3 regions of the Streptomyces sp. NPDC007901 genome follow, and region 1 is predicted to be linked to each of the others. Evidence: predicted binding sites of a transcription regulator. Region 1 holds the regulator's gene; each other region holds the start of a gene.

Evidence for each region. The regulator HspR, encoded in region 1, represses chaperone genes until heat shock. The targets are predictions, from matches to a motif close to TTGAGNNNNNNNNNCTCAA.
Region 2: lon (endopeptidase La) is a predicted target of HspR. The motif match lies at 2,158-2,176, and genes of this name have one in related genera.
Region 3: dnaK (molecular chaperone DnaK) is a predicted target of HspR. The motif match lies at 5,549-5,567, and genes of this name have one in related genera.

The regions. Positions count from the first base shown of each region.
Region 1 covers NZ_JBIBKW010000003.1:555,255-563,141, forward strand. Annotated here, with positions in the region: gene ACFZDK_RS12810 (MraY family glycosyltransferase) at 1-23, shown strand, start outside; gene dnaK (molecular chaperone DnaK) at 118-1,953, shown strand; gene grpE (nucleotide exchange factor GrpE) at 1,950-2,606, shown strand; gene dnaJ (molecular chaperone DnaJ) at 2,643-3,821, shown strand; gene ACFZDK_RS12830 (heat shock protein transcriptional repressor HspR) at 3,827-4,273, shown strand; gene ACFZDK_RS12835 (PA14 domain-containing protein) at 4,327-6,300, opposite strand; gene ACFZDK_RS12840 (PA14 domain-containing protein) at 6,308-7,887, opposite strand, start outside.
Region 2 covers NZ_JBIBKW010000001.1:1,060,789-1,068,675, forward strand. Annotated here, with positions in the region: gene ACFZDK_RS05065 (sulfatase-like hydrolase/transferase) at 1-953, opposite strand, end outside; gene ACFZDK_RS05070 (GNAT family N-acetyltransferase) at 1,223-2,026, opposite strand; gene lon (endopeptidase La) at 2,199-4,628, shown strand; gene ACFZDK_RS05080 (GH25 family lysozyme) at 4,698-5,504, opposite strand; gene ACFZDK_RS05085 (MarR family transcriptional regulator) at 5,792-6,283, shown strand; gene ACFZDK_RS05090 (protein phosphatase 2C domain-containing protein) at 6,303-7,091, opposite strand; partial or broken gene ACFZDK_RS05095 (nitrate- and nitrite sensing domain-containing protein) at 7,499-7,887, shown strand, end outside.
Region 3 covers NZ_JBIBKW010000009.1:108,981-116,867, forward strand. Annotated here, with positions in the region: gene ACFZDK_RS28125 (nitrate reductase subunit alpha) at 1-763, shown strand, start outside; gene narH (nitrate reductase subunit beta) at 763-2,367, shown strand; gene narJ (nitrate reductase molybdenum cofactor assembly chaperone) at 2,367-2,861, shown strand; gene narI (respiratory nitrate reductase subunit gamma) at 2,858-3,580, shown strand; gene dnaK (molecular chaperone DnaK) at 3,652-5,502, opposite strand; gene ACFZDK_RS28150 (OsmC family peroxiredoxin) at 5,638-6,063, opposite strand; gene ACFZDK_RS28155 (hypothetical protein) at 6,143-7,887, opposite strand, start outside.

The DNA of each region.
Region 1 (7,887 bases):
ACTTGCGTGTAAGGAACGGATAAGACTTGAGTCGGCTCCACTCAGGTCTGTTGACCCAGCGCGAGGCTTGATGCACACTTGAGTCCGTTCCACTCAAGTCAGCTGGAGGAAATCACCATGGCACGTGCGGTCGGCATCGACCTGGGCACGACTAACTCCGTCGTCAGCGTTCTTGAAGGCGGCGAGCCCACCGTCATCACCAACGCCGAGGGTGCCCGGACCACGCCGTCCGTCGTCGCCTTCGCGAAGAACGGCGAAGTCCTCGTCGGCGAGGTCGCCAAGCGTCAGGCGGTCACCAACGTCGACCGGACCATCCGGTCCGTGAAGCGCCACATGGGCACCGACTGGAAGATCCAGCTGGACGGGAAGGACTTCAACCCCCAGCAGATCTCCGCGTTCATCCTGCAGAAGCTCAAGCGGGACGCCGAGGCCTACCTGGGCGAGAAGGTGACCGACGCGGTCATCACCGTCCCGGCCTACTTCAACGACTCCGAGCGCCAGGCGACGAAGGAGGCCGGTGAGATCGCGGGCCTGAACGTCCTGCGCATCGTCAACGAGCCGACCGCCGCCGCGCTGGCGTACGGCCTCGACAAGGACGACCAGACGATCCTCGTCTTCGACCTCGGTGGCGGCACCTTCGACGTGTCCCTCCTGGAGATCGGCGACGGCGTCGTCGAGGTGAAGGCCACCAACGGCGACAACCACCTCGGTGGTGACGACTGGGACCAGCGCGTCGTCGACTACCTGGTCAAGCAGTTCGCGGCCGGCCACGGCGTGGACCTCGGCAAGGACAAGATGGCCCTCCAGCGCCTCCGCGAGGCCGCCGAGAAGGCCAAGATCGAGCTGTCGTCCTCCACGGAGACCTCGATCAACCTGCCGTACATCACCGCCTCCGCCGAGGGCCCCCTGCACCTCGACGAGAAGCTCACCCGCGCCCAGTTCCAGCAGCTGACCGCGGACCTGCTGGAGCGCTGCAAGACGCCGTTCCACAACGTCATCAAGGACGCCGGCATCAACCTCGGCGAGATCGACCACGTCGTCCTCGTCGGCGGCTCCACCCGTATGCCCGCCGTCGCCGAGCTCGTCAAGGAGCTGACCGGCGGCAAGGACGCCAACAAGGGCGTCAACCCGGACGAGGTCGTCGCCATCGGCGCCGCGCTCCAGGCCGGTGTCCTCAAGGGCGAGGTCAAGGACGTCCTGCTCCTCGACGTCACCCCGCTGTCCCTCGGTATCGAGACCAAGGGCGGCATCATGACCAAGCTCATCGAGCGGAACACGACGATCCCGACCAAGCGGTCCGAGATCTTCACCACCGCCGAGGACAACCAGCCCTCCGTCCAGATCCAGGTCTACCAGGGCGAGCGCGAGATCGCGGCGTACAACAAGAAGCTCGGCATGTTCGAGCTGACCGGTCTGCCGCCGGCCCCGCGCGGTGTCCCGCAGATCGAGGTCGCCTTCGACATCGACGCCAACGGCATCATGCACGTCACGGCCAAGGACCTGGGCACGGGCAAGGAGCAGAAGATGACCGTCACCGGCGGCTCCTCGCTGCCGAAGGACGAGGTCGACCGGATGCGCCAGGAGGCCGAGCAGTACGCGGAGGAGGACCACCGCCGCCGCGAGGCCGCCGAGACCCGCAACCAGGGCGAGCAGCTCGTCTACCAGACGGAGAAGTTCCTCAAGGACAACGAGGACAAGGTCCCCGGCGAGATCAAGACCGAGGTCGAGGCCTCCCTGGAGGAGCTCAAGGAGACCCTCAAGGGCGAGGACACCGCCGAGATCCGCACCGCCACCGAGAAGGTCGCGGCCGTCTCCCAGAAGCTGGGCCAGGCCATGTACGCCGACGCCCAGGCCTCCGGTGCCGCGGCCGGCGGTGCCCCCGCCGGTGACGCCGCCGACGACGTGGTGGACGCCGAGATCGTCGACGACGAGCGCAAGGACGGTGCCGCGTGACGGAGGAGACCCCGGGCTTCGAGGAGAAGCCCGACGTCCCCTCCGGCGCCACCCCCGACGACGCCGGGCCGAAGGCCGCTCCCTCCCAGGGGGCGGCCCCGGCCGGGGACTCAAGCGCACAGCTGGCCGGTCTGACCGCACAGCTGGACCAGGTACGCACCGCGCTCGGCGAGCGCACCACGGACCTCCAGCGCCTCCAGGCCGAGTACCAGAACTACCGCCGACGCGTGGAGCGCGACCGGATCACGGTCCGGGAGATCGCCATCGCGAACCTCCTGACCGAACTCCTGCCCGTGCTCGACGACATCGGCCGCGCCCGGGAACACGGCGAACTGGTCGGCGGTTTCAAGTCGGTGGCCGAGTCCCTCGAGACGGTCGCCGCGAAGATGGGCCTGCAGCAGTTCGGCAAGGAGGGCGAGCCCTTCGACCCGACGATCCACGAGGCCCTGATGCACAGCTACGCGCCGGACGTCACCGAGACGACGTGCGTGGCGATTCTGCAGCCGGGGTATCGCATCGGCGAGCGCACCATCCGCCCCGCGCGGGTGGCGGTCGCCGAACCGCAGCCGGGCGCGACGGCGGTGAAGGCCGAGGGGACCGAAGAGGCCCCCGCGACCGGGGACGAGAAGGACAACGGCCCTGAGGAGGGCTGACGCAATAAGGACCGAGCGGAAGGAGGGGCGTCGGGGATGAGCACCAAGGACTTCATCGAGAAGGACTACTACAAGGTCCTCGGCGTCCCCAAGGACGCCACCGAGGCCGAGATCAAGAAGGCGTACCGGAAGCTCGCGCGCGAGTTCCACCCGGACGCCAACAAGGGCAACGCCAAGGCCGAGGAGCGCTTCAAGGAGATCTCCGAGGCCAACGACATACTCGGCGACCCCAAGAAGCGCAAGGAGTACGACGAGGCCCGCGCCCTCTTCGGCAACGGCGGCTTCCGCCCGGGGCCGGGCGCGGGCGGCGGCAACTTCAACTTCGACCTGGGCGACCTCTTCGGGGGCAACGCCCAGGGCGGGGGCGGCTTCGGCGGGGGCGGCGGCGGCTTCAGTGACGTCCTGGGGGGCCTGTTCAACCGGGGCGGCGGCGCGGGCTCCCGCACTCAGCCCCGGCGCGGCCAGGACATCGAGTCCGAGGTCACGCTCAGCTTCACGGAGGCCATCGAGGGCGCCACGGTCCCGCTGCGGATGTCCTCGCAGGCCCCCTGCAAGGCCTGTTCGGGCACCGGCGACGCGAACGGCACCCCCCGGGTGTGCCCGACCTGCGTCGGCACCGGCCAGGTGGCGCGAGGATCCGGAGGCGGCTTCTCGCTCACCGACCCCTGCCCGGACTGCAAGGGCCGCGGCCTGATCGCGGAGAACCCCTGCCCGGACTGCAAGGGCAGCGGCCGCGCCAAGTCGTCCCGGACCATGCAGGTCCGCATCCCCGCCGGAGTGACGGACGGCCAGCGCATCCGGCTGCGCGGCAAGGGCGCACCGGGCGAACGCGGCGGCCCCGCGGGCGACCTGTACGTCATGGTGCACGTGGACACCCACCCGGTGTTCGGCCGCAAGGACGACAACCTCACGGTGACCGTCCCGGTGACCTTCACCGAGGCGGCGCTCGGCGGCGAGGTCAGGGTCCCGACCCTGGGCGGACCGCCGGTCACCCTGAAGCTGCCCCCGGGCACGCCCAACGGCCGCACCATGCGCGCCCGTGGCAAGGGCGCGGTCCGCAAGGACGGCACCCGCGGCGACCTGTTGGTCACCGTCGAGGTGAGTGTCCCGAAGGACCTGTCGGGGAATGCTCGTGACGCACTGGAGGCGTATCGCGAGGCGACCGCGGGTGAGGACCCGCGGGCCGAGCTGTTCGAGGCCGCGAAGGGAGCATGACAGAGATGGACGGCCGTCGGCGTAACCCGTACGAACTGACCGAGGAGACCCCGGTCTACGTCATCTCGGTGGCGGCCCAGCTCTCCGGACTGCACCCGCAGACGCTGCGCCAGTACGACCGCCTCGGCCTGGTCTCCCCGGACCGCACGGCCGGGCGGGGCCGGCGCTACTCGGCCCGCGACATCGAACTGCTCCGCCAGGTGCAGCAGTTGTCGCAGGACGAGGGCATCAACCTGGCCGGCATCAAGCGCATCATCGAACTGGAGAACCAGGTCATAGCGCTCCAGCAGCGCGTCGCCGAACTCCAGGCGGCGGTCGACGGCGCCGCGGCCGCCATGCAGCAGCGCGAGGCCGCCGTCCACGCCTCCTACCGCCGCGACCTGGTCCCGTACCAGGAGGTCCAGCAGACCAGCGCGCTGGTGGTGTGGCGGCCGAAGAAGGCCAAGGACTAGCCGTACGCGCGTCGAGGGGCCCGGAGGTCACACCTCCGGGCCTCTTCTCGTGTCTACGGCTCCAGGATCGCCCAGTCCGCGCCGGGTGCCGACTCCGTGCCGTCGGCGTACAGCGCGGTCACCCAGTAGTAGTGGGTGGTGCCGCGGGCGGCCGTGGTGTCGTCGTAGGAGCGGTCGGTCGTGGCCGCCAGCTTCACGTACGTCTCCGTCGCCGGATCCCAGCGGTACACCTGGTAGCCGGTCGCCGAGTCGACCGCGCTCCACCCGAGGTGGACGCCGCCCGAGTCCGGGGCGTCCGCCGTCAGGGTCAGCGGGGCGCCCTCCGGGGTCGCCACCGACGGGGTCAGGTCCAGCTCGTCGACGGCGACCGCGCTCACCGGCCCCAGCGACCGGCTGGAGTTGCCCGCGGCGTCGATGGCGTCCACCCAGTAGCAGGCGTGGTCGCCGTCGGGCGTCCGCACGTCCCGGTAGTGGGAGGTGCCGGCGTTCAGCCATGCCCACTCACCGGCGGAGCAGACCTGCTCCGCGTCGTCCTCGCCGAGGACCGTGCCCCGGTAGACCACGTACCGCTTCAGGTCGGACTCGGTGTTGTCGTCCCAGTCCAGCTCGATGCCGTACTCGGTGGCCGTCGCGGTCAGGCCGGTCACCTGGGCGGGCGGCTTGTCCGACTCCAGCGTGGTGACGGTCGCGGTGTTGGAGAGCGGGGACACGTAGGGCCACTGCACGTTCGCCACCGCGTAGTGGTACGTCGTGCCCTCCTCGGCCGAGAAGTCGCCGCAGCTGTACCGGCGGGACCCGTCGGCGAGGGTGGTGAAGCTGGTCGTACAGGTCACCCACTGCGCCGTCGAGGTGTCCACGGGCAGCGTGGTCGAGCGGTAGACGCGGAACTCGCCGTACGGCGCGTCCTCGGGCTTCATCGTCCACTGGAGGGTCGCGCTGCCGATGCCCGCGGTCGCGGTGAGTTCGCGGGGTGGGGCCAGCGGGCGGGTCACCGCCTTGAGGTCGGTGAACGGCGACAGGTGGCCCGAGCCGTCCACGGAGGCGACCCGGTACTTGACGGTCTCGCCCCGGGTGAGCGAGTCGTCGGTGAGGGTCACCGTGTAGGCGAGGTCCCAGGACTTGGTGACGACGCCGTAGGAGTCGGTCCGCTCCACCCGGTACTTCACCGCGGCGTGCACCCCCGACCAGCTCAGCTCGGCGCCCGTGTCGGTGGCGGACGCGGTGAACCCGGCGGGTGTCTGCAGGACGGTGCTGGTGACCAGGGCGTCGGCGGTGCCGGTCGACTCGTTGCCGGCCTTGTCGTAGGCGCGGACCTCGTAGTAGTAGAGGTCGCCGGTCGCGGGCGGGGCGTCGGTCAGGGACGTCGCCGTCGTCGTCCCCGTCTTCGTCCAACTGGTGCTGCCCCGCAGGCGCCGGTAGACCCGGTAGCCGGCGAGGTCCATCTCCCGGTTCTTCGTCCAGCTCAGCTTCGTCGTGTTGGCGCTGCCGTCGTAGGACACCAGCGGATCCAGCGGGGTGAGGGGCTTGACCTTGTCGACGGCGGCCGAAGTGCGGGGTGTGTAGGTGAACTTGACCTTGGCGGCGCCGGTCCAGTTGACGTAGTCGATCCGCAGGGTGTGCTTGCCGGACGGGACGGTCACGTTGACGGTCTTGCTCACCGTCTTGGTCGTGTTCTTCCAGAGGTCGACCTTGCGGACGCCGTCGAGGTAGACGCGGATCCCGTCGAGTCCGGAGGCGGCGAGGGCGAAGGGTCCGCCGGAGCCGAAGTCGCGGGTCACGCTCCAGCGCACGCCGAAGTTGTCCTTGGGCAGTCCGGAGGCGGGGGCGCCGCTCCAGGACTCGCTGATCGTGGAGTCGCAGTCGGTCTTCTTCGGGGTGCCCTTGAAGGTGGTGTTCGCGAAGAACTGCCGTTTGAAGACGGGCGAGGTACAGGTCGTGGCCGCCGAGGCGGTGGATACGGCGACGGTGGTGAGGAGTCCGGCCGTGGTGGCCAGCACCACGGCCGTCGCCTGCAGGGTGGTCTTCATCGGGGGCTCAGGCTCCGCTCGGCAGGGACGCACAGGCGTCCACGTTGCTGAAGGTCTCCGAGCCGTCGGGAGCGACGACGGAGAGCACGTAGAAGACGGTCGTGCCGTGGGGCACGGTGGTGTCGGTGTAGTGGGTGGCGGTAGGGGCCAGCGGTACGTCCGTCACCCGGACGTAGGAGGCCGTGGCACGGTCCCAGCGGTACACGTTGATCCCGGCGGCGCCCGTGGCCACCGAGTCCGCGCAGTCGATGTACATGCCGCCCTCGTCGCCGAGGGTCGAGTACGTGGTCAGCGAGCAGTCCGCGGTGTCCTCGGGGACCACCGCCGGGGTCAGGTCCTGCTCGGTGACGGTGACCTGGGAGTAGGGACCGCCCCATTCCGGGATGTCCTGACTGTCCTCGTACGACCCGGAGTTCCCGTAGATGTCGACCGGGACGACGATGTAGCTCTTCGTCTCGCCGTTCGCCACCTCCGGGCCGACGACGTACTCGGAGCTGCCGGCGGGGACGGACTCGATGTACGAGGGCTCGTAGCCCTCCAGGTCCTCGTACACCTCGTAGTGGTCGATGTCCGCCGCCGTGCTGTCGTCCCAGTCCAGCTTGACGCCGTACTCCAGGGGCTCGGCCGTCAGGTGGGTCACGGGCGGCGGCGGGACCTCGTCGCCGGGCCGGGTGACGGTCATGTCGGCGGAGCCGGTGGACCAGCGGCCGGCGGTGTTCTGCCGGATCATCACGTAGTGGTAGGTGGCGCCCTGGTCGCCGTCGTAGTCGACGCAGGAGCGGACCGTGTTGCCGGCCGCGTCGGTGCTCTTCTTGCGGCTGCGGCAGTCGGTGAGGTTGTCGTAGGTGAGCTCCACCGGGGAGGTCGTGGAGCGGTAGACGTCGTAGTCGGCGGTGTCGCCGCCCGCCGGCTCGGTCCAGGTGAACACCGCGCCGTAGCTCGGCACGGTCGCCGTCACGTTCTGCGGCGGCAGGATCGACCGGGTGCTGCGCACCACGTTGGAGGCGCGGGCGTTCCTGGCCGCGTCGAGGGCGCTGACCTTGTAGTCGTAGGCCCGGCCGTAGGACGCCTTGGTGTCCGAGTAGCTCGTGCCGGTGATCTCGGTGAGCTCGGTGTACGAGGTCTCCGACGCCGACTTGCGGAAGACCTTGTAGGTCGCGGCGTCCGCGGGGGACGTCCAGGAGAGGTCGTTGGAGGCCTCGACGGCGGTGGCGGTGAGGACCGGGGCGGCGGGGGCGGTCATGTCCTGCGACACGACGAGCTGGTCGTCGGAGCCCGCCGACTGGTTGCCCGCCTTGTCGTAGGCGCGTACCTCGTAGTAGTACGACTGCCCGGTCGGCGGCGTCTGGTCCCAGGCCTGGCGGGTGCCGGCCGTGGTCGAGGCCACCTCGGTCCAGCTGCTGGAGCCCTTCAGCCGCCGGTAGAGCCGGTAACCGGCGAGGTCCATCTCCTTGTTGGCCGCCCAGGTGACTTCGGTGTACGACCCCTCCCCGTCGGGCTGGTAGACGGCGGAGACCCCGGCCGGCGCGAGCGGCCTGACCTTGTCGACGGTGGCCGAAGTGCGGGGTGTGTAGGCGAACTTGACCT
Region 2 (7,887 bases), on a different contig from region 1:
ACGAGCGTGTTCTCCAGCTGGCCCAGCTCGCGCAGCTTGTCCCGGAGGTCGCGCATCGCGTCGTCCACCGACAGCAGGGTGCGCAACTGGCGGGTGCGCAGCGCCTTTCCCTGCTCGTAGGTGTGGTTCGCCTGCTGCAGGAACGGCGGCTTGTCGCTCTTGTCGCCCTCGTGGACGGACGGCCGCCCCGGCCACTCCGGCACGCGCGTGTGCGCGTACTTCCGCTCCGGGATGTTGAGTTCGTGCGCGCTGCGGGTGGCGACGTACGCGAACCAGGGCCGGGTGTCGGTGCGTGAGGCGTCGATGAAGGCGAGGGCGCGGTCCCTGATGACGGTGGTGTTGTAGCCGGGGATGTTCCGGACCGTGCCGTTGTCGTTGTAGTGGCCGTTGTAGTAGGCCACCGGTTCCTGGAGGAGCCACTCGTCGAAGTACGGCGGGTTGTCACCGGTGTGCCAGAAGTTGAGGTACTTGCCGAACAGGCCGGTGCGGTAGCCGGCTGCCTGCAACCGGCGCTGGACGGTGGTGTGCTGGTCCAGGTGGGAGGGGTGGCGGGTGTCGAGGACGCCGTGGTTGTGCGCGTACCGGCCCGACATGATCGAGGCCCGGGAGGGCGCGCAGAGCGGGGTGTTGGCGTGCGCCCGCGCGAAGGTCACGCCCTGCCCGCCCAGCCAGTCGGCGGTACGGCGGATCGCCCAGTCCGTCTCCTTCGGCTGGTCGTCGGTGAGCACGAAGAGGATGTTCGGGCGCGGGTCGGTGCGGGGGAGGGGCGAGGCCGGGGGCCGGCTCGCCACGGGGGCGGCGGAGGCGGTGCGGGCGGGGGTGGTTGTGCCGCCCCCGCCTCCGTCGTCGTCCACGGCCTGTACGACCACCGGAACCGCGGCACCGGCCGCGACCACGGCGGCACCGGTGAGCACGGCCCGTCGGCTCGGCCCGGTTGTCGGCTTCTCGTCCATGTGTCCCCCCGGGCCCCCGTTGCGCGGTGCTGTTCAGCTGCTCGCTGTGAATCAGCTGGCAGTTTCGGGGATTTTCCTGTGGATTGCGTTGCGGTGGTGTGGCGATGGCCTTGCGAAGTCATGGCAGTGGCGGCGGGGTCATTCGCCGTGGCGGGTTTCGGGCGGCTGCCGGGTGCGGGCTCGTCGTGGCTGGTCGCGCCCACGCGGCGGAGCCGCATATCGAATACAGCCCCGCGCCCCTGTCGGGGCGCTGATGCGGGCGGCGTTGGTCAGTCGGCCGGTGCCCAGACGTACGGCGTGGTCGTCGTCACCGCTGTGAAGCCGAGGCGTTTCAGGATCGGGGCGCTGTCGTCGGAGGCCTCCACGAGGAGGTAGGTCGCGCTCCGGGCCGCCGCGCGGGTCGCTCGCAGGGCCACCAGGGCGCGGTAGACGCCCTTGCCGCGCCAGGCCGCCAGCGTTGAGCCGCCCAGCAGCATGGCGAAGTCGGTGCCCGGCCGGAAGGCCACCCAGGCCGCCGAGACGAGCTCCCCGGCCGCCTCGGCGACGTAGATCTCGGTGCCGTCCGGGTCCACCGCCAGCCGGCCCCGCAGGTACTCCGCGATCCAGGCCATGTCCTCGCCCCAGACGGCGGTCTCCAGCGCGGCGATACGGTCCAGGTCCGCGTCGTCGGTGACCCGGCGCAGGGTCACCTCAGGGGGCAGCGCCGGGGTCGGTACGGCCAGGTCCGCGACCGGGGCGATCACGACCGCCTCCTGCGGCTCGGGCACGAAACCCGCCGCGCGGAGCCGGTCGGTGAGGTCCGCCGGGACGTCGTAGCCCCGTACCTTCCACTCCACCGCCTCGCCGCGCGCCGCGAAGAAGTCCCGCTGCCGGGCGATCGCCGCGTCCAGTTCGGCGCCGCGCAGCCCGCCCCAGTCGTGCGGCCCGGTCACGAAGCCGCGGTGCTGGCCGACGACCCGCAGCAGGGCTCCGTCGTGCTCGTAGGCGACCCCGGGCGCGGGGGCGGGCTGGGCGGCGCGCATCTGGGCGTCGTAGGCGGCGAGCAGCGTCGCCGTGGGGTCGGTGTCGGTCACCGGGTGACCGTACGGGGAATGCGCCCGCGCGGATCAACTGTTTTTCCGGGTGCGGGACCGTGTTCGGCCAGGTCACCACTCGATCGCTCAGAGCGAACATATGCATGGGAACATTTCTGGGCTCCCGAACATTGAGTCGGCATAACTCAAGTTGACTGCCGAAGGGGAGATCATGGCTTCGACGTCCGCATCACTCACCCTCCCTGTGCTGCCTCTCGACGGCGAGGTCGTGCTGCCCGGGATGGTGGTCCCGCTGGACCTGAAGGACCCTGATGTACGCGCCGCCGTGGAGGCCGCGCAGGCCGCCGCCCGTACCGAGCCCGGCAAGCCCAAGGTGCTGCTGGTGCCGCGGGTCGACGGGACCTACCCGGGTACCGGTGTGCTCGGCACCGTGGAACAGGTCGGCCGCCTCGCCGACGGCGACCCGGGCGCGCTGATCCGCGGCCGCTACCGGGTGCGCATCGGCGCCGGTACGACCGGCCCGGGTGCCGCCCTGTGGGTGGAGGGCACCCGCGTCGACGAGAGCGTCCCGGACCCGGTGCCCGGTCATGTCACCGAACTGGTCACGGAGTACAAGGCCCTCGCCACCGCCTGGCTGCGCAAGCGCGGCGCCTGGCAGGTGGTGGACCGGGTGCAGGCCATCGACGATGTGTCCCAGCTGGCCGACAACTCCGGTTACTCGCCGTTCCTGACCACCGAGCAGAAGATCGAACTCCTGGAGACCGTCGACGCGGTCGCCCGCCTCAAGCTGGCCACCCAGCAGCTCCGCGACCACCTCGCCGAGCAGGACGTGGCCGAGACCATCGCCAAGGACGTCCAGGAGGGCGTGGACAAGCAGCAGCGCGAGTTCCTGCTCCGCCGCCAGCTGGAGGCGGTCCGCAAGGAGCTGCGCGAGCTGAACGGCGACTCGGCCAAGGACGGCGAGGAGTCCGACGACTACCGCGCCCGCGTGGAGGCCGCCGACCTGCCCGAGAAGGTCCGCGAGGCCGCCCTCAAGGAGGTCGACAAGCTGGAGCGGTCCAGCGACCAGTCGCCCGAGGGCTCGTGGATCCGCACCTGGCTGGACACCGTCCTCGAACTGCCGTGGAACGAGCGGACCGAGGACCGGTACGACATCCAGGGCGCCAAGGCGGTCCTGGACGCCGAGCACGCCGGCCTGGAGGACGTGAAGGAGCGCATCACCGAGTACCTGGCGGTGCGCAAGCGCCGCAGCGACCGGGGGCTGGGGGTCATCGGCGGCCGCCGTGGCGGTGCCGTGCTGGCCCTCGTCGGGCCGCCCGGTGTCGGCAAGACCAGCCTGGGTGAGTCCGTCGCCCACGCGATGGGCCGCAAGTTCGTCCGCGTCGCCCTCGGCGGTGTGCGGGACGAGGCCGAGATCCGCGGTCACCGCCGTACGTACGTCGGCGCGCTGCCCGGCCGGATCGTGCGGGCGATCAAGGAGGCCGGTTCGATGAACCCGGTCGTCCTGCTCGACGAGATCGACAAGGTGGGCTCCGACTACCGCGGCGACCCCGCGGCGGCCCTCCTGGAGGTCCTGGACCCGGCGCAGAACCACACCTTCCGTGACCACTACCTGGAGGTCGAGCTCGACCTGAGCGATGTGGTCTTCCTCGCCACGGCCAACGTGCTCGAAGCCATCCCGGAGGCCCTGCTCGACCGTATGGAGCTGGTCCGCCTCGACGGCTACACGGAGGACGAGAAGGTCGTCATCGCCCGTGACCACCTGCTCCCGCGCCAGCTGGAGCGGGCGGGCATCGACGAGGGCGAGGTCGTCCTGGACGAGAGCGCGCTGCGCAAGCTCGCCGGCGAGTACACGCGTGAGGCGGGCGTCCGCACCCTGGAGCGGTCGATCGCCAGGCTGCTCCGCAAGGTCGCGGCCCAGCACGAGCTCGGCCGGCGGGAGCTGCCGTTCACGATCAGGGACGAGGACCTGCGCGCCCTGATCGGCCGGCCGCACCACGTGCCCGAGTCCGCCCAGGACCCGGCCGAGCGCCGTACCGCGGTGCCCGGCGTGGCCACCGGCCTCGCGGTCACCGGAGCGGGTGGTGACGTCCTCTTCGTCGAGGCGTCCCTGGCCGACCCGGAGACGGGTGCGGCGGGCCTGACCCTCACCGGTCAGCTGGGTGACGTGATGAAGGAGTCGGCGCAGATCGCCCTGTCCTTCCTGCGCTCCCGCGGCGCCGAACTGGAGCTGCCGGTCGGCGACCTGAAGGACCGTGGGGTCCACATCCACTTCCCGGCGGGTGCGGTCCCGAAGGACGGCCCGAGCGCCGGTATCACGATGACCACGGCGCTGGCGTCGCTGCTCTCCGGCCGGCTGGTCCGCACGGACGTGGCGATGACCGGCGAGGTCTCGCTGACCGGCCGGGTGCTGCCCATCGGCGGTGTGAAGCAGAAGCTGCTCGCCGCCCAGCGCGCGGGGGTGAAGACCGTCATCATCCCGAAGCGCAACGAGGCCGACCTGGACGACGTCCCGGCCGAGGTGCTGGACAAGCTCGACGTCCACGCCGTGACCGACGTCCGCCAGGTCCTGGAGCTGGCGCTCGCACCCGCCACGAACGGCGCGGCGGACACGGCGCCGGAGGTTCCGGCAGCGGCGTGACGGACGCTGCCGGATGACAGGAGGCCCGGGCCCCGCGAGGGACCCGGGCCTTCGCCCTGTGCGGGCCGGTCAGCCGTTGGCGAGTGCGATCACCCGGTCAAGGGCGCCGTTGAACCGGTCGTGGTCCCCGACCGTCGGACCGGTCGAGGTGTACTGCCACATCGTGTAGACCGACCAACCGGCCGGCAGGGTGCCCACGTCCGAGGCGTACCGGGCGACCCACAGCGGGTTGACGGAGCCGAAGCCGCTGTAGTTGCCGGTGCAGTCCGACCACCAGCTGGTGGCCGTGTAGATGACGGCGTTGCGGCCCGTGCGGGCCTTGTAGGTGGTGAGGAAGTCGTTGATCCAGCTGACCATCGCGGCGTCGGACTTGCCGTAGCAGGCGGCGCCGTACGGGTTCCACTCGATGTCCAGGACACCGGGCAGGGTGCGGCCGTCCTGGGACCAGCCGCCGCCGTGGTCGACGAAGTAGTCGGCCTGGGTGGCGCCGCTCGTGGTGTCCGGGGTCGCGAAGTGGTAGGCGCCGCGGATCATGCCGGCGTCGTAGGCGCCGTTGTACTGCTGGCTGAAGGAGGGGTTCGTGTAGTACGTGCCTTCCGACGCCTTCGAGTACGCCCATTTGACCCCGCTGCCCAGCAGGGTCGGCCAGGCGACGTTGCCCTGGTAGCTGGCCACGTCGACGCCTTCGGTCTGGGTGGCGTCACCGGTCCTGGGCCTGCCGTTCTGGCCGTCGTGGGCCAGGACGCCCATGCCCATGTACGCCGAGCCGCGGGCGGGGGTGGCGGTGTCGGCGTGGGCGGGGGCGAGCGAGAGGGCCGCCAGCAGCAGGGCCAGCAGCGCGGTGAGAAGGGTGGGGGCGGGTCTGTGCACGGGCATGACGTGCCTCCGTGGGGTGAGGTGGGGGTCCCAGATATGCCAGAGGCGGCCGACATGACACGGTGCGACACGACGCGAGGTCACACGACACGGAGTCACACGGCGCAATCACTGGCGTGGGCATGCCATCGATGGCCCGGCGGAGACGCTACGCAGGAGGCGGACCCGGCGGGAAGAGGGTCCGGAGGCTGCCGTTGGTCTACGCCTGCGAAATACTTGGCGAGCTGCGGCGACGACGGTGTTTGACGGAAACTTTCAGGACTGCGAAACCGATCAGGGGTGCTGACGTGCACGAGGACGAAAAGGGCGACGGACAGCCCACCGCCACCGGGTTGCCGCCGAACGGTGCGGACCAGGAGTTCCTGGCGCTGGAACGCGAGTTGACGGTACTGCTGCGCCGCGCCCGGGCCAGTCAGGGCGAGATGGCCCGGGAGGTCCACCCCGACCTGGAGTCCGCCGCGTACGGACTGCTCGTCCGGCTCGACGAGTACGGCGGCCAGCGCGCCACCGACCTCGCCGCCTACATCGGCGTCGGCAAGGCCACCATGTCCCGCCAGCTGCGCGCCCTGGAGGAGCTCGGCCTGATCGCCCGCGAGCCCGACCCGGCCGACGGACGGGCCTGGCTGGTCGCCCTCACCGACGAGGGCCGGCGCCGGGTCGGCACGGTCCGCGAGGCCCGCCGCGGCCGTTACGTCCGCCAGCTCGCCCACTGGCCCCGCCTGGAGGTCGCGGAACTGGCCCGGCTGCTCCACCAGCTGAACGGCGTCATGGAGAAGTAGCCGGCCGGCCCGGCGGGCCTCAGAGCTCGACGTACACCGCCGTCGCGTCGTCGTGCGTCTTGCTCCGGCGCAGGAACGTCCGCGCCTCCCGGTCGGCCGCCTCCAGCTCCCGCACCCGGTCCACCAGCGCCCGGGCGCCCTCCTTGCGGACGACGTCGAAGAGGGCCGTCCAGTCACCCTCGCGGAACTTCTCCGTCCAGCGGGTCGTCCCGTCGGTGAGGGCCGCGAGGGCGCGCACCTCGTGCCGGGGCACGGTCCCGGTGACCGCGCGGGCGGCGACCGAGGGGTCGGCGGCGGCCGTGAAGAAGCCGCCCTCCTTGTTGCGGACGGTGGCGTCGGCGATCGCGTCCGAGGCGAGAGAGGCCCGCGGGACCCTGTCGAGCCGGTCGTCCAGGACCGGGGTCACCGTGCCGTCGGGGGACTGCAGGAGCAGCGCGGAGTCGGACAGGACGAGGTACTCCAGGGCGGCCTCGGACCAGCGGGTCAGGACGACCGTCGCCTGCGGGGTACGCGGGTGAGAAAGGTCACAGGTGTCACCGTGTGCTTCGGCTGTGCGGCGGATCGCCTCTCCGAGGATCTCCCGCAGCGTCAGATCTCGCCCTGAAACGGTCAGTTCGGTCAGCGCCCCGCCCAGGCGCGCGGTGAACCAGGGGACGGAATGCAGACACCCGGTGCCGTCCTCCGGCGGAGTGACCCCGTCCAGGACGATCACACAGCCCCCCTGTCCCGAGGCGGGAAGGCCGACACCGGCGAAGTCCTCGTTGGGGCGATCGGGGGTGCCGGGCTCCGAAACGACTTCAGTACGCATTCGGCCAGTCTGCACGACCCCTTCACGATCTTCGCCAAAGGCTGGCAACCACCCGGGAATTCACGCGGTCTCGCAGGTCAGCCGCCTGTTTTGGGGTGGAATGGCGCACTCCGGGAAGGCGTGGCGGCGAATCCTGTCAAAGCCTGCCGTCCGCGTCCAACCGGCCCGCCGGAAAAGGACCGTGCACAGGCCGCCGGAACTTGCCCGCCAACTCCCCTCCGATGTTCACTCCTTCGGGTGGCGGGTCAGATGATGCGAGACCACCGCCCACCGGCGCTGGGAGGGTCGGGGACCGACGTATCAGTGCACGTATCGGGTGCACGCACCACTTGGCACCGAATTGCCGGGGATCATGACGGGGTGCCACCCGGCCCCTTGGGTACACGAGTTCAGGAATGCGAGCACCGGTGCAGAAGACGCGGCCTCGGCGCACAGGCAAGAAGACGGCCTCCGAAACGGGCGCCGTCGCTCCCGTCGGCACCGGCCGCCCCAAGCACGTCCGGACCCGGCTGATCGTGGCCGTGGCCGTGGTGGCCGCCGCGATCGCGGGAGCCGGGGCGCCCGCCCTGCTGACCGCCTCCGGGCAGCTCAGCGACTCCCAGGACCTGGTGACGCTCGCGAGCCGCACCCAGGACGCGCTGGCGCTGGCCAACTCGCTCGCCGACGAGCGCGACGAGGTCACCTCCTACATCGCGGCGGGCCGCCCCAAGGCCAAGGCGCCCTCCGAGGACCGCAGCGCCCGCGTCGACCGCCAGGTCGAGGACCTGCGCGCGGACACCGACGCCCCGGGCTGGCT
Region 3 (7,887 bases), on a different contig from region 1:
GCGGCTGGCACACCTCGCCGCCGAGCACGAGGGCAAGCGGGTCACCTACGCCGACACCCAGGCGGCCCCGGTGCCGGTGATCACCTCGCCGGAGTGGTCGGGCAGCGAGTCCGGCGGCCGGCGCTACACGGCGTTCACCCTCAACACCGAGCAGCTCAAGCCCTGGCACACCCTCACCGGCCGCCAGCACTTCTTCCTCGACCACGACTGGATGCACGAACTCGGCGAGGCGCTCCCGATCTACCGGCCGCCGCTCGACATGCACCGGCTCTTCGGCGAGCCACGGCTCGGCCCCGACGGACAACGCGAAGTGACGGTCCGTCACCTCACCCCGCACAACAAGTGGTCGATCCACTCCGAGTACCAGGACAACCTGTTCATGCTCGCGCTCTCCCGGGGCGGCCAGAACATCTGGATGTCCCCGCAGGACGCGGACGCCATCGGGGTGCGGGACAACGACTGGGTCGAGGCGGTCAACCGCAACGGCGTGGTGACGGCCCGGGCGGTGGTCTCGCACCGGATGCCGGCCGGCACCGTGTACATGCACCACGCGCGGGAACGCACGGTGGCCGTCCCGAAGACGGAGACCACCGGCGGGCGCGGCGGCATCCACAACACCCTCACCCGCCTCATCCTCAAGCCCTCCCACCTGATCGGCGGCTACGCCCAGCTGTCCTGGGCCTTCAACTACCTGGGCCCCACGGGCAACCAGCGTGACGAGGTGACGGTGATCCGCCGTCGCAGCCAGGAGGTCGAGTACTGATGCGTCCGATGGCCCAGATCGCCATGGTCATGAACCTCGACAAGTGCATCGGCTGTCACACCTGTTCGGTCACCTGCAAGCAGGCGTGGACCAACCGGCGGGGCATGGAGTACGTCTGGTTCAACAACGTCGAGACCCGGCCCGGCCAGGGCTATCCGCGCCGCTACGAGGACCAGGAGACCTGGCGCGGCGGCTGGGAGCTGAACCGGCGCGGGGCACTGAAGCTCAAGGCGGGCGGGCGGCTGCACAAGCTCGCCGGGATCTTCTCCAACCCCAGGCTCCCGGAGATCAAGGACTACTACGAGCCCTGGACGTACGACTACAAGAACCTCACCGACGCCCCGCTCGGCGACGACTACCCGGTGGCCCGCCCGGTCTCGCAGCTCGACGGCAAGCCGATGAAGATCGAGTGGTCCTCGAACTGGGACGACAACCTGGCCGGCGCCCCCGCCTACGGCGACCTCGACCCGATCGTCGAACGCACCCGCCAACAGGCCGCCGACAAGGTGAAGTTCGAGTTCGAGCAGACCTTCATGTTCTACCTTCCCCGCATCTGCGAGCACTGCCTCAACCCGTCCTGCGTCGCGTCCTGCCCGTCCGGGGCGATGTACAAGCGGGCGGAGGACGGCATCGTCCTGGTCGACCAGGACCAGTGCCGGGGCTGGCGGATGTGCGTGACCGGATGCCCGTACAAGAAGGTCTACTTCAACCACGCCACCGGCAAGGCCGAGAAGTGCACGCTGTGCTACCCCCGCCTGGAGGTGGGCCTGCCGACGGTCTGCTCGGAGACCTGCGTGGGCCGGCTGCGCTATCTCGGGGTGGTCCTCTACGACGCCGACAAGGTGACGGCGGCGGCCGAGACCAAGGACGAGAAGGCGCTGTACGAGGCCCAGTTGGGGGTCTTCCTCGACCCGGAGGATCCGGGGGTGCGGCAGGCCTGCGAGGCGGCGGGCATCCCGTACGACTGGCTGGAGGCGGCCCGCCGCTCCCCCGTGCACCGCCTGATCAGCAGGTACCGGGTGGCGCTGCCACTGCATCCGGAGTACCGCACCCTGCCGATGGTCTGGTACATCCCGCCGCTGTCGCCGGTCGTGGAGGCGCTCTCGGAGACCGGCCACGACGGCGAGGACGCCGGGAACCTCTTCGCCGCGATCGACACCCTGCGCATCCCGCTGGAGTACCTCGCCGAGATGTTCACCGCCGGCGACACCGTCCCGGTGCGGGCGTCCCTGGAGAAGCTGGCCGCGATGCGTTCCCACATGCGGGCGCTCAACCTCGGCGAGGAGCCGGACGCGGCGATCGCCGCCGCCGTGGGGATGGCACCGGAGGAGATCGAGGCGATGTACCGGCTGCTCGCGATCGCCACGTACGAGGACCGCTATGTCATCCCCACGGCGGCGGTCGGCGACGCCCGCCGCCTGGAGGAGTCCGCGCTGCCCGAGGGGTGCAGCCTCGACTACGACGGCGGCCCGGGTATGGGCGGCGACGGACCCTTCGGCCAGGACTCGGGCCGCAAACTGCTCCCTCTGGTGTCGGTGGAGAACTTCCACGTGCTGCGCAGACGGCAGACAGCCGACACTCCCGACCAGGCGAAGGAGGACTGATGCCCTCGGACGCGGTGTTCTACCAGGCGGCGGCGCTCTGTCTCACCTACCCGGACGACGACTTCGTCGCCCGGCTGCCGCTGCTGCGCGAAGCCGCCCCGCAACTGCGGGAGTTCACCGACCACGCGACGGTGACCCCACCGCAGGAGCTGGCCGCGCACTACGTACAGGTCTTCGACTTCAAGAACCGGCACAGCCTCTACCTCAGCTGGTGGCAGGACGGCGACACCCGCCGCCGGGGCATGTCCCTGGTCCGGTTCAAGGACCTCTACAGGGCGTACGGCATGGAGTTCACCGGCGAGGAACTGCCGGACTTCCTGCCCGCGGTCCTGGAGTTCACGGCCCGCACCGGCAACACGGACCTGCTCACCGAGCACCGCGACTGCCTGGAACAGCTCCGCTGCCGGCTCACGGACTTCGGCACGCCCTACGCGTCCGTCCTGGACGCGGTCTGCGCCACGCTGCCGCCGGCACCCACCGGAGCACGCCGATGACCACCCTCCTGTGGGGCGCCCTGCCCTACATCGCCTTCGCCCTCCTCGTGGCGGGCCTGGTCTGGCGCTACCGCTACGACAAGTACGGCTGGACCACCCGCTCCTCCCAGATCTACGAGTCGAAACTCCTCAACATCGCCTCCCCCGCCTTCCACTACGGCATCCTCTTCGTCCTCGCCGGCCACCTCGTCGGCCTGTTCGTCCCGACGTCCTGGACGAGCGCCGTCGGCGTCAGCGAACACACCTACCACCTGTTCTCCCTCTACGGCGGCACGTTCGCGGGCGCCCTGACGGTGGCGGGCCTCGCCCTCCTCCTCCACCGCCGCCGCACCCGCGCCCCCGTCCTCCGCGCCACCACCACCAACGACAAGGTCATGTACCTCTTCCTGGTCGCCGCGATCGTGCTGGGCATGACCGCGAAACTGACGCACACCTCCGGCGACGGCTACAACTACCGCGAGACGATCGCCCCCTGGGCCCGCAGCCTCTCCACCCTCCAGCCGCGGACAGCCCTGATGACGGACGTCCCGGTCCTCTACCAGGTCCACGCGGTCATCGGCATGATCCTCATCGCCCTGGTCCCCTACTCCCGCCTCGTCCACATGTTCAGCGCCCCACTCCCGTACCTCTTCCGCCCGTACGTGGTGTACCGCACGAGAGACCCGAACCAACTGGGCCCGAGACCGGAGCGCCGGGGCTGGGAAACGACCCGCCGCTAGCCTCCACACTCATTCCTTCCCCGCCGCGCCTTCAACGTCTTTTCTCCACCGCGGCGGATTGAGGCGGTGCCTCACCCAGCCGTACCCCTCTCGTCGTCCACGATCTCCGCGTCCACCACACCCTCCTCCTCGTCGGCCTCGGGTGCCCGCTGTTCCCCGGCCGAACCGCCGGCGGCGGACGCATACATGGCCTGGCCCATCCGCTGGCTCACCGTGGCCAGCTTCTCCACCCCGCCCCGGAGTTCGGCGGTGTCGGCGTTCCGCTCCAGCAGCGCCTTCAGCTCGGCCACCGCGCCCTCCACGTCGGCCCTGACCTCCGCCGGCACCCGCTCCTCGTTCTCGCGGACGAACTTCTCGGTCTGGTAGACGAGTTGCTCGGCCTGGTTGCGGGTCTCCGCCGCCTCCCGGCGTTTGCGGTCCTCCTCGGCGTACTGCTCGGCCTCCCGCATCATGCGGTCGATGTCGTCCTTGGGCAGCGCGGAGCCGCCGGTCACGGTCATCTTCTGCTCGCGGCCGGTGGCGAGGTCCTTCGCCGAGACGTGCATGATCCCGTTCGCGTCGATGTCGAAGGCGACCTCGATCTGCGGTACGCCGCGCGGCGCCGGCGGCAGACCGGTGAGGTCGAAGACGCCGAGCTTCTTGTTGTACACGGCGATCTCCCGCTCGCCCTGGTAGACCTGGATGCCGACCGAGGGCTGGTTGTCGGTGGCGGTGGTGAAGATCTCCGAACGCCGGGTGGGGATCGTGGTGTTGCGCTCGATGAGCTTGGTCATGATGCCGCCCTTGGTCTCGATGCCCAGGGACAGCGGGGTGACGTCGAGGAGCAGCACGTCCTTCACGTCACCGCGTATGACACCCGCCTGCAGGGCCGCCCCGACCGCGACGACCTCGTCCGGGTTGACCCCCTTGTGCGGGTCCTTGCCGGTGAGTTCCTTCACCAGATCGGTGACGGCGGGCATCCGGGTCGAGCCGCCGACCAGGATGACGTGGTCGATCGCGGACAGCCGCACGCCCGCGTCCTTGACGGCCTGGTGGAAGGGTTTCTTGCAGCGGTCCAGCAAGTCAGCGGTCAGCTCCTGGAACTGAGCCCGCGTCAGCTTCTCCTCCAGGTGCAGCGGCCCCTCGGCGGAGGCGGTGACATACGGCAGGTTGATCGATGTCTCCGTCGACGAGGACAGCTCGATCTTGGCCTTCTCGGCGCCCTCGCGCAGCCGCTGCAGCGCCATCCTGTCGTTGCCGAGATCGATGCCGTACTGCCCCTTGAAGCGTTTGACGAGGTGCTCGACGACCCGCTGGTCCCAGTCGTCGCCGCCCAGACGCGTGTCGCCGTTCGTCGCCTTGACCTCGATCACGCCGTCGCCGATCTCCAGGAGGGAGACGTCGAAGGTGCCGCCGCCGAGGTCGAAGACGAGCACGGTCTGCTCCTCGCCCCGGTCCAGGCCGTAGGCGAGGGCCGCGGCGGTCGGCTCGTTGATGATCCGCAGCACCTTCAGACCGGCGATCTCCCCGGCCTCCTTGGTGGCCTGCCGCTGCGCGTCGTCGAAGTACGCGGGGACGGTGATCACCGCGTCGGTGACGTCCTCGCCGAGGTAGGCCTCGGCGTCCCGCTTGAGCTTCTGCAGCACCCGCGCCGACAGTTCCTGGGCCCGGAAGCGGGTGCCGTCGACGGACCCGCTCTCCGGGAACCGCCAGTCCGCGTCGCCCATGTGCCGTTTCACCGAGCGCGCGGTGCGGTCCACGTTGGTCACCGCCTGCCGCTTGGCGACCTCGCCGACCAGCACCTCGCCGTTCTTCGCGAAGGCCACCACCGACGGGGTGGTGCGCGCACCCTCGGCATTGGCGACGACGGTGGGCTCACCACCCTCCAGGACGGCCACCACCGAGTTCGTCGTGCCGAGGTCGATCCCGACCGCACGTGCCATGTCCGTCCCCTTCCGCCCGGGCACTTCCCCGACTCCAGCACAAAACTTGAGCGGGCCGTTGTCAATGCCGGGTACGCCGTAAACAACGATGCCGCACCCCGGTGACGAGGCGCGGCATCCGAAGGGGGACGGCGGTCAGGCGAGCTTGGCGTCCAGGGTGATGGTGGTGCCGGCCAGGGCCTGGCTGACCGGGCAGTTCTTCTTGGCCTCCTCGGCGGCGGCGACGAAGCCCTCCTGGTCCAGGCCGGGGACCGTGCCCTCGACGGTCAGGTGGATCCCGGTGATGCCCTCGCCCGGCTGGAAGCCGACGTCGGCGCTGGTCACCAGCTTGGTGGGCGGCGTGCCGGCGCCGGACAGGGCGTGCGAGAGGGCCATGGAGAAGCAGCTGGAGTGGGCGGCCGCGATCAGCTCCTCGGGGCTGGTCTTGCCGTTCGCCTCCTGCGAGCGCGAGGCCCAGGTGACCGGCTGCTGGCCGATACCGGAGGAGTCGAAGGTGATGACACCGTTGCCCTCGAGGAGATTGCCGTCCCAGACGGTGTGTGCGGTGCGCGTGGTGGCCACGGTTGTTCCTTTCGGCGTGTGCAGGCGATTGCAGGCGATCGAACCGGATTCGCCGCCTCCCATCCGATCACATCCGGGCTCACCGCACCCGGAAGACCGGCCCACGGGGAGTGAACGGCAGGCGACGACCGTCCGGGATCAGATACGCGTGCTCGCGTCGCACCCGCAGGACGTCGCACCAGCCGTCGGTGATCACCAAGACCGGTGCGTTCGGCGGGAAGTCGTCCGCGCGCTGCAGGAGGTCGATGCCGGGCTGGAGGACGGTGCCGCCGCGGCCGTGCACCCGGACCCGGCCCGCGATCTCGGTCGTCGGCAGGTATCCGGCGTCGTACGGGGCCGCGTCGCAGAAGACGACCCGGGCGGCCGGGACGTCACGCGCCCCGGCGTAGGAGGCGATCGCGCCGAGGGCCTTGCCGAGCAGGGTGCGGTCCATGGAGCCGGAGGTGTCGAGGACCACCCCGAAGGTGCAGCGGGCGATCTCCTCGGGCGGGAAGTACCGGCCCGCGCGCGGGATGTCCGGGGTGGAGGACTGCCGGCGGGAGGGGCGGGCGTACGACCGTACGGCCACCGGGCTCGGGACGAACTCGTCGAACCAGCGGGCGAGTCGCGCGTCCCAGGGCAGCGGCGGATGGCTGAGCGCGCGGATCTCCTCGACCAGCCCGCCGGGCAGGAAGCCCCGGTCCTGCGTCTGGTGCAGGTCCAGGCCGTTGCCCAGCCCCCGGCGGTAGAACTCGTCGAGGTCGACGTACGCGCCGGGCGGCCTGATCGGCGCGCCCAGCACATCACCGCGCCCCTTGCCGCGCAGGGTGGCCAGCCGGCGCATCCTGCGCAGGTCGACGGCGATCCGGTCGTACACCTCCTCGGCCGAGAGGTCCTTCAACTCCGGGTCGTACAGCAACCCTTCGGGCATGGTGCCGACGCGCATCCCGACCAGCCAGCCGTTGATGACGTAGTCGCAGGCGATGTTGAAGAGGTAGTGGTCACGGCCGCCGAGGCGGTCGCCGTGGCGCAGGGCGGCGTGCAGCATCTCGTGGGCGAGGACGAACCGCCACTCCTCGTCGTCCAGGGTGCGCAGCGGGTTGACGTAGATCTCGCCCGCCTCCGGGTTGACGGCGGCGATCGCGATGTCGTGGGCGCGGGCCAGTTCGGCGTCGGCGACCAGCTTGATGCCGGCCGCGATACCGCCGAGCAGCGGATAGGAGGAGACGAACCAGTTCAGCGCCCGCTCCCAGGGGCGCCGCGGAGTCGGCGGGCCGGACATGGAGGTGCGCCGGCCGCCGGCCAGGTCCATGGCGCGGGACATGGTGCGGGTCAGCGCGTGTGCGAACGCCAGCTGCCAGTCCGGGATCTGCCCGGCCCACTTGCTCCAGGAGAGCAGGAGCTGGTCCGGTTCGCCGCCGCCTGTGCCACCGCGTTCGTAGGCGGCCGGGACGGAGCCGACGCGCCGCCAGCCGGCGGCGAGCCGCTCCTCGTCGCCCTCCGGGTAGGACGCGGGCAGGTGGTCCGGCGCCTCGCCGACCGGGAAGGTCCCCAGGAACCGGTTGACGACGGCGCAGCGGGCGGCCAGCTCGTAGTGGTCGGGCTGGCTGCGCGGCCCGGTGGCGGCCGGGAGGTGCCCGAAGCCGAGATGGATGGTGCAGTGGGCCAACGCCCAGGCCCACTCGGCCGGTTCGGCACGCCGGGTGGCGTGCGCGTGCAGCACGCCGTCCGAGTCGGCGCACACCAGCCCGTCACGGGGAGCGAGTTCGCACTTCTCGTGACGGCAGATGGTGAACTCGACGGCCCGCAGCGCCGGGTTGGCGCGCAGCAGCTCGACCCCGGCCG